2 linked regions of the Desulforamulus hydrothermalis Lam5 = DSM 18033 genome follow. The protein of the gene in region 2 interacts with the protein of the main gene of each other region in a pairwise test. Links are inferred from orthologs where the notes say so. Each region holds a gene or a part of one and is shown on either strand. Other genes may lie near its edges.

Region 1 (3,066 bases), on a different replicon or contig from region 2:
AGGAAGTGGCCCGTATCTACGGCTTTGACCGGATTCCTGAAACCCTGCCCTTCGGAGCTTCTACCCAGGGCAGGCGGACACCGGAACAGCAGTTGCTGTGGGAGATCAGGGATGTCATGACCGCCTGCGGTTTTTATGAAACCGTTACCTATAGTTTTGTTCACCCCCGCATTTTTGATTTAATGAATTTACCGGCGGACAGCCCTTTCCGCAACGCTGTCAGGCTGCAGAACCCTCTCAGCGAAGAACAGTCGGTGATGCGTACCGTGCTGGTGCCCAGTTTGTTGGAAGTGTTGCAACGCAATTTGCACCGCCAGGTGCAGTACGGTGCTTTGTTTGAAATTGCGCGGGTCTTTTATCCGGTAGAGGGTCAGGCGTTGCCGGAGGAAGTACCGGTGTTAGCTGCGGTGGCCGTTGGCCAGCGGCCTCGAACCTGGAACCAGCCGGCTTTGCCCATGGATTTCTTCTTTATGAAGGGAGTGGCGGAACAATTATTGGCTTCTCTGGGCTTTACCGAAACAGTATTTGCCCGTCACCAGGACCCCAGCTTCCACCCCGGCAGGTGTGCCCGTATTGAAATAAACGGTCAACTGCTGGGTGTTGTGGGTGAGCTTCACCCGGACGTTATTGAAAATTACGAGCTGTCCCAGCGGGCTGTGGCACTGAAGCTGGATTTGCGGCAGCTGATTCTGGTTAAGCGTCCAATTAAGCAGTACCGGGGTTTACCTAAATTTCCCTTGGTGGAACGGGATTTAGCGGTTTTGGTAAAACAGGAAGTGTTGGCTGCCGAGTTGTTGTCTGTCATTAAAAAAGCCGGGGGCAACCTGCTCAAACATGCGGATATTTTTGACGTTTACCAGGGCTCCCAGGTACCGGAGGGTTACAAAAGTGTAGCCATCAGCATGGTATTCCAGGCCCCCGACCGAACCCTCACCGACGAAGAAATCAATGACAAGATGCAGCGCATTACCAATTCCCTGACGGCCCAAACAGGGGCGGTGTTAAGACAGTAAAACACAGGCCTTCACTCCGTTGTCGGTTTCAACAGGTTTGCCGGTCCGCTTGGGCCGGCGCCTGTCCGGATTTTACTAATTTGCCTGGATAATTGTAATAAATGCAGGATTTTGCAGGTTGACAGCGAATTAACAAACAGCAAAGGTTGGGGGAGGTACGTTTCATGTCCGATGTTACTAACAGGGTGGAGGTCGAGATCTTTGGTGAGTACTACACCTTAAAGGGCAATGAATCCCCGGAATACATGATTAAAGTGGCACAAATTGTTGATAAAAAAATGTATGAAATAAGCCAGCGCAATACCAGGCTGTCTGCTAATAAACTGGCTGTATTAACCGCTGTTAACCTGGTGGATGAACTGCTTAAATTGCAGGAGCAGTACAATAACCTGCTGCAAATGATGGATCCTGCCAATGATAACTCCGGCAACTCATGAGCAATCATGAGTTTTATTTTTCATGAACAGTCTTTTTATAAGATAACGTTAATTTGTAAAATATATAATTATTACAAAAACGGAGCGGTGTCCATGCAAAATTTTGAGATTGCCTGGATTTTCAGCGAGCTGGCTGATTTGCTGGAAATCAAAGGCGAGGATTTTTTTAAAGTGCGGGCTTACCGGCGGGCGGCCAAGGCACTGGCTCGTCTGGAGCAGCCGGTGCAGGAATTATACCGGAGCGGCAAGCTTTCCCAGGTGCCGGGCATCGGCAAGGCCATAGCAGCTAAAATAAAAGAAATTATTGAAACAGGAAAACTGGCCAAACACCAGGAACTTCTAAAGGAGATTCCGGCCGGTGTGTTGGCTGTTAGGCAGCTGCCCGGGATCGGGGCCGGGCGGGCCAGGGCCTTGTTTAAAGAATTGGCAATTACCGACTTGACTGAGCTGGAACAAGCCGCCAAGGAACGCAAGGTGCGTTCCTTAAAAGGATTTAGCGCCAAGCTGGAATCAGATATTCTGCATGGCATTGAAATGATGCGTAACCGCCAGAACAGTATCCGGCTGTCGGTAGCCCGGGAATTGGCGGCTGAATTAAAGGAATTCATTAAACTGTTACCGGGCGTTAAGGCGGTGTCTGAGGCCGGCAGTACCCGCCGCTGGCGAGATACAGTAGGTGATCTGGATCTGGTGGTTGCGGCCGACGATCCGGCAACAGTGCTGCATGCCATGGCCGCCTATCCCAGGGTGAAAGAAGTGGTGCGGCAAGAGAGTCAGCGCATGGTTGTTAATACCTGGTGGGGGCTGGCAGTGGACCTGCAGGTGGCAGACCCGGCGGCCTACATAACCACTTTGCACCGTAATACGGGTTGTAAAGCCCATTATGCCAAATTGCAGGAAATTGCCCAACAACAAGGCTTGCACCTGAACCACCGGGGTTTGTTTAACCAGGCCGGGCAACACCTGCCCATACAACATGAACAAGACATTTATGAAACCCTGCAAATGACATATATACCGCCGGAACTGCGGGAGGACAGGGGTGAAGTAGAGGCGGCCCGGGCCGGCCGGCTGCCCGCTGTTATTGAACTGGGTGATATTAAAGGGGATTTGCATATTCACACCACCTGGAGTGACTCGGCTTTGCAACTGGCGGATGTGGTACAGCTTTGCCGCCGAAAGGGCTATGCCTATGCGGCCATTACCGACCATTCCCGTTCCCTCAAGATTGCCAGGGGCTTGGAAATAGAACGGCTGCAGGAACAGCACCGGCTTATCCGGGAAATGAATGAACAAATGGAAGATTTTACCCTGCTCACAGGGGTGGAGGCAGACATCCTGCCCAACGGTGAGTTAGATTACCCGGATGAAATATTAGAAACTATGGATGTGGTAATTGCTTCGGTACACACCGGTTTTAAGCAGAGCAAGCAAGAGATCACCCGCCGGATTATGCGGGCCATGGAAAATGAACATGTGGATATTATTGCCCACATGACCGGCCGCATTTTAGGCCGCAGGGAACCCTATGAGGTGGATATGGAAGCTCTTATTGAAACAGCAGCAAAGACAAAAACCGCCCTGGAGATTAATGCTTCTCCCGACCGGCTGGATAT
Region 2 (3,315 bases):
TCAATCCCCCACTTCCCGGCCCCAAGGCAGCAAAGTACCGTACAAGTTAAGATCAGCCATTTATGGTAACTCATGTCCGCCAGGGGGCCTTTAAATTGCACCACCGTTATGTTTTGCCCCAAATAATGCAATCCCGCCGCAATGCCGCCTACAGTAAAGCCAATCAGTATAAACCAAAGAAAATTACGCATAAATTTTTGCCAAGAAGTATAGCCAAAGGCTATTAGAACCATCAACGCGGCAGTCAACAATTTAGCCCAAAAACTGCCTGCCAGGTTAAACCCGGGAACAAAAATTGCCAGGGCATAAAGACAACCTATAGCCGCAGCACTTAATAATCTGACCGGAGAACCGGCAGGGGTGACGTTTAATCTGGAAGTTAACCAGAGTACAGTGAAGTTCATTACCAGGTTAACAAGAATAATTTCATCTAAGTAGACCACTTGTCTCATTTATGTCTACCCCGTTATTACACAGGCTGATTAGTACCATCATATGGCTTGTTTAAATTAAATATTCCATCACTACCGGCAATAAAAAACCCTGGCAGTATTATACAACGCCAGGGTTAGAAAAAAATGTAAATATATGGTAATTAATTCCATTATTTTCAGAGCCGGTTTTACATTTTTTTAAGTAAATACAAACATCTTAATTTAAAGGATCGTTAATATCATGGCGGTTTGCATCTTTACGAGCCGGCCCCCGGTTGGGATCAATAAATCGCTGCTGGCTCCTTACCCTGTCCAGCGCTTCTTTACGGGTCAAACTTTCTTGATTGGCTGGTGGTTTTTTCATTACATCACCTCCGGCTGTTTCTCTTAATTATTTTGCCCCGGTGCATTCAGGCTATCCGCTACAAAAAAACACTATAAATCCCCTGCCAAAGTCGTCGGCAAAGATCACAAAACCTCCCGGCAGTTTTGCTAAACCTCTGTCCCAAAAAACAACCCCCCTGTTATTTAGGGGGGCAGACTGCTGTCTTAGCGTCGGCGCAGGAAAGCAGGAATGTCCAGGTCGTCCTGCCCGGCAAAGGGTTTAATTTCCATGTCGGGCTTTTTCTTTTCTTTTCTTGCGGGCACATGATGGTCAAACCCGGTGGCAATCACCGTCACCCTTACTTCTTCGTTCATTCTTTCGTCTATGACGGCACCAAAAATAATATTTGCTTCCGGATCAGCAGCCTGGGCAATAATTTCTGCCGCTTCGTTAACCTCAAACAAGCCCAGGGAGGAACCACCGGTAATGTTTAACAGCACACCTCGCGCCCCCTCAATGGAAGTTTCCAGCAGGGGGCTGGAAATAGCCATGCGGGCCGCTTCAGTAGCACGGTTTTCTCCCGTGGAGCTGCCAATACCCATGAGTGCCGAGCCGGTATCCTTCATAATGGTCTTGACATCGGCAAAATCCAGGTTAATCAAGCCGGGTACGGCAATTAGGTCGGAAATGCCCTGCACACCCTGACGCAATACATCATCGGCTATGCGAAAAGCTTCCACAATGGAGGTATGTTTATCAATAACTTGCAACAGCCGGTCATTGGGAATGGTAATTAAGGTATCCACTTTGCTTTTTAAGTTTTCAATCCCTTGTTCCGCCTGGGTTAACCTTTTTCTGCCTTCAAACGTAAAGGGTTTGGTAACAACGCCAACCGTCAAGGCACCCAGTTCTTTGGCAATTTCCGCCACCACCGGAGCTGCTCCGGTACCGGTGCCACCGCCCATACCGGCGGTAACAAAAACCATATCAGCTCCCTTAAGAGCCTGCATTATTTCGTCCCGACTTTCTTCTGCCGCCTTACAGCCGATTTCCGGGTTGGCGCCGGCACCTAAACCTTTCGTCAGTTTAGTACCTATCTGTATTTTGTGGTTGCTCTGGGACAAGAACAATGATTGAGCATCTGTGTTAACCGCGACAAACTCAACACCTTTTAACCCGGCGCTGATCATACGGTTGACCGCATTATTCCCGCCGCCCCCAACACCGATTACTTTAATGTTCGCAAAATTATCCAGATCTAATTCAAAATCAAGCATGATTATCCTCCTCCGTATTTTGCCGTCAAGCCGTTCACTTATATAAACCTGCTTATTACTTCACGCCATCCGGTTTGGTTTCCTGTGCGGCGGGTGCTTCCTTTGGCGCCGTAGAGCACCATGCCTAAGACTGAAGCATATACGGGGCTGCCCCACTCCTCCTGAGACATAGCCAATTTGACAGGATGACCCACTGCCACCGGGCAATTCATCTGGCAAGCGGCCAAATCCACTATTCCCTTTAATAAAGACCCACCTCCAGTTAAAATAACCCCCCCCGTTAACGAGGCAAGCCTAACATGTTGGCTTAATGCCTGATAAACCAGTTCAAAAATTTCCTGGCTTCTTGATTTTATAATATCACTGGCTGTACAAGCCGGCACCGTCCTGTTTGCCCGCCCTCCGACACCGCTGATTGTCAGCGTCGTGGAAGAATCCGGTCTGAGCAAACCAAGGGACCGCTTAATGCGTTCCCCTTCGCTGAGCGAGGTTCGCAAACACAGTGCCAAATCACTGGTGATATGTTCACTGCCGACAGGCAGCATGCGGGTTAAAACCGGCTCTCCTTGGTTATAAACAGCCAAACCGGTCAGTGCCCCCCCCAGATCTATTAACACCGTGCCAATGTGCTTATGCGTATGATTTAAAATTGCTTCGGCGGAAGCAATAACTGAGGAAAATGCTTGGCGAATTGTCACTCCTGCCATGGCTATAGCTTCATACAATTGAACATCCGTGATTTCACAAGTTCCCGCCGGTTGACTGGCATACGGCAGCGAACAATAAAATTCCTTAATACTCAGGCCGGCCATGGCTTGTGCCATACCCACAGCATGAGCAATGGATTTGCCTAATGAGGTTTTGTCAATAACCACGCCCTTACGGATCCCCAGGGCGGCACACTCTCCCCACCCCTTGATCACAGGGTGACCGTGCAGGCCGGCTTCAGCGATTACTGATACCACTTTGGTGGTACCAATATCCAGTCCACCAATTATATGTTTCCTGGCCAAGCCAGGCACCTCCCAGGCAACTGTTTACTTAAAATGTAAAATTCAACATAGAATAGAAATTCCCTTTTATGTAACAGCCAAAAATGCTTTATTTTTTTAATAAATGCCGCCGAATAATGGCGAGATTTTGGAATAAACGGACACCAAAGGCCACCACCGCCGCTGTACTGAGCGGCACGCCCAATTTAGTGCCAATGTAAGCTAAACCGGCTGCCAATAAAATATTGCTAAAGAATCCGGTTACAAAAATACGGTTGTCATAATGG

What was found.
Region 1: the proteins of ftsZ (region 2) and zapA interact in binary tests that used the Bacillus subtilis proteins (3 or more experiments, as listed by UniProt). The link is inferred for Desulforamulus hydrothermalis Lam5 = DSM 18033 from one-to-one orthologs.

The regions. Positions count from the first base shown.
Region 1 is NZ_CAOS01000003.1:206,818-209,883, reverse strand. Bases 73-2,813 are described here. They hold zapA (cell division protein ZapA), read left to right. Parts: upstream 73-1,177; coding sequence 1,178-1,450; downstream 1,451-2,813. Other genes in these bases: polX (DNA polymerase/3'-5' exonuclease PolX), read left to right, coding at 1,544-2,813; pheT (phenylalanine--tRNA ligase subunit beta), read left to right, coding at 73-1,013. Outside these bases: more of pheT, read left to right, coding at 1-72; more of polX, read left to right, coding at 2,814-3,066. UniProt on the Bacillus subtilis protein: Activator of cell division through the inhibition of FtsZ GTPase activity, therefore promoting FtsZ assembly into bundles of protofilaments necessary for the formation of the division Z ring.
Region 2 is NZ_CAOS01000012.1:43,522-46,836, reverse strand. What follows is about bases 11-3,000. They hold ftsZ (cell division protein FtsZ), read right to left. Parts: upstream 2,037-3,000; coding sequence 984-2,036; downstream 11-983. Other genes in these bases: DESHY_RS09560 (cell division protein FtsA), read right to left, coding at 2,075-3,000; DESHY_RS14285 (hypothetical protein), read right to left, coding at 652-798; spoIIGA (sigma-E processing peptidase SpoIIGA), read right to left, coding at 11-452. In the rest of the region: more of spoIIGA, read right to left, coding at 1-10; more of DESHY_RS09560, read right to left, coding at 3,001-3,058; DESHY_RS09555 (small basic family protein), read right to left, coding at 3,138-3,315. UniProt on the Bacillus subtilis protein: Essential cell division protein that forms a contractile ring structure (Z ring) at the future cell division site. The regulation of the ring assembly controls the timing and the location of cell division.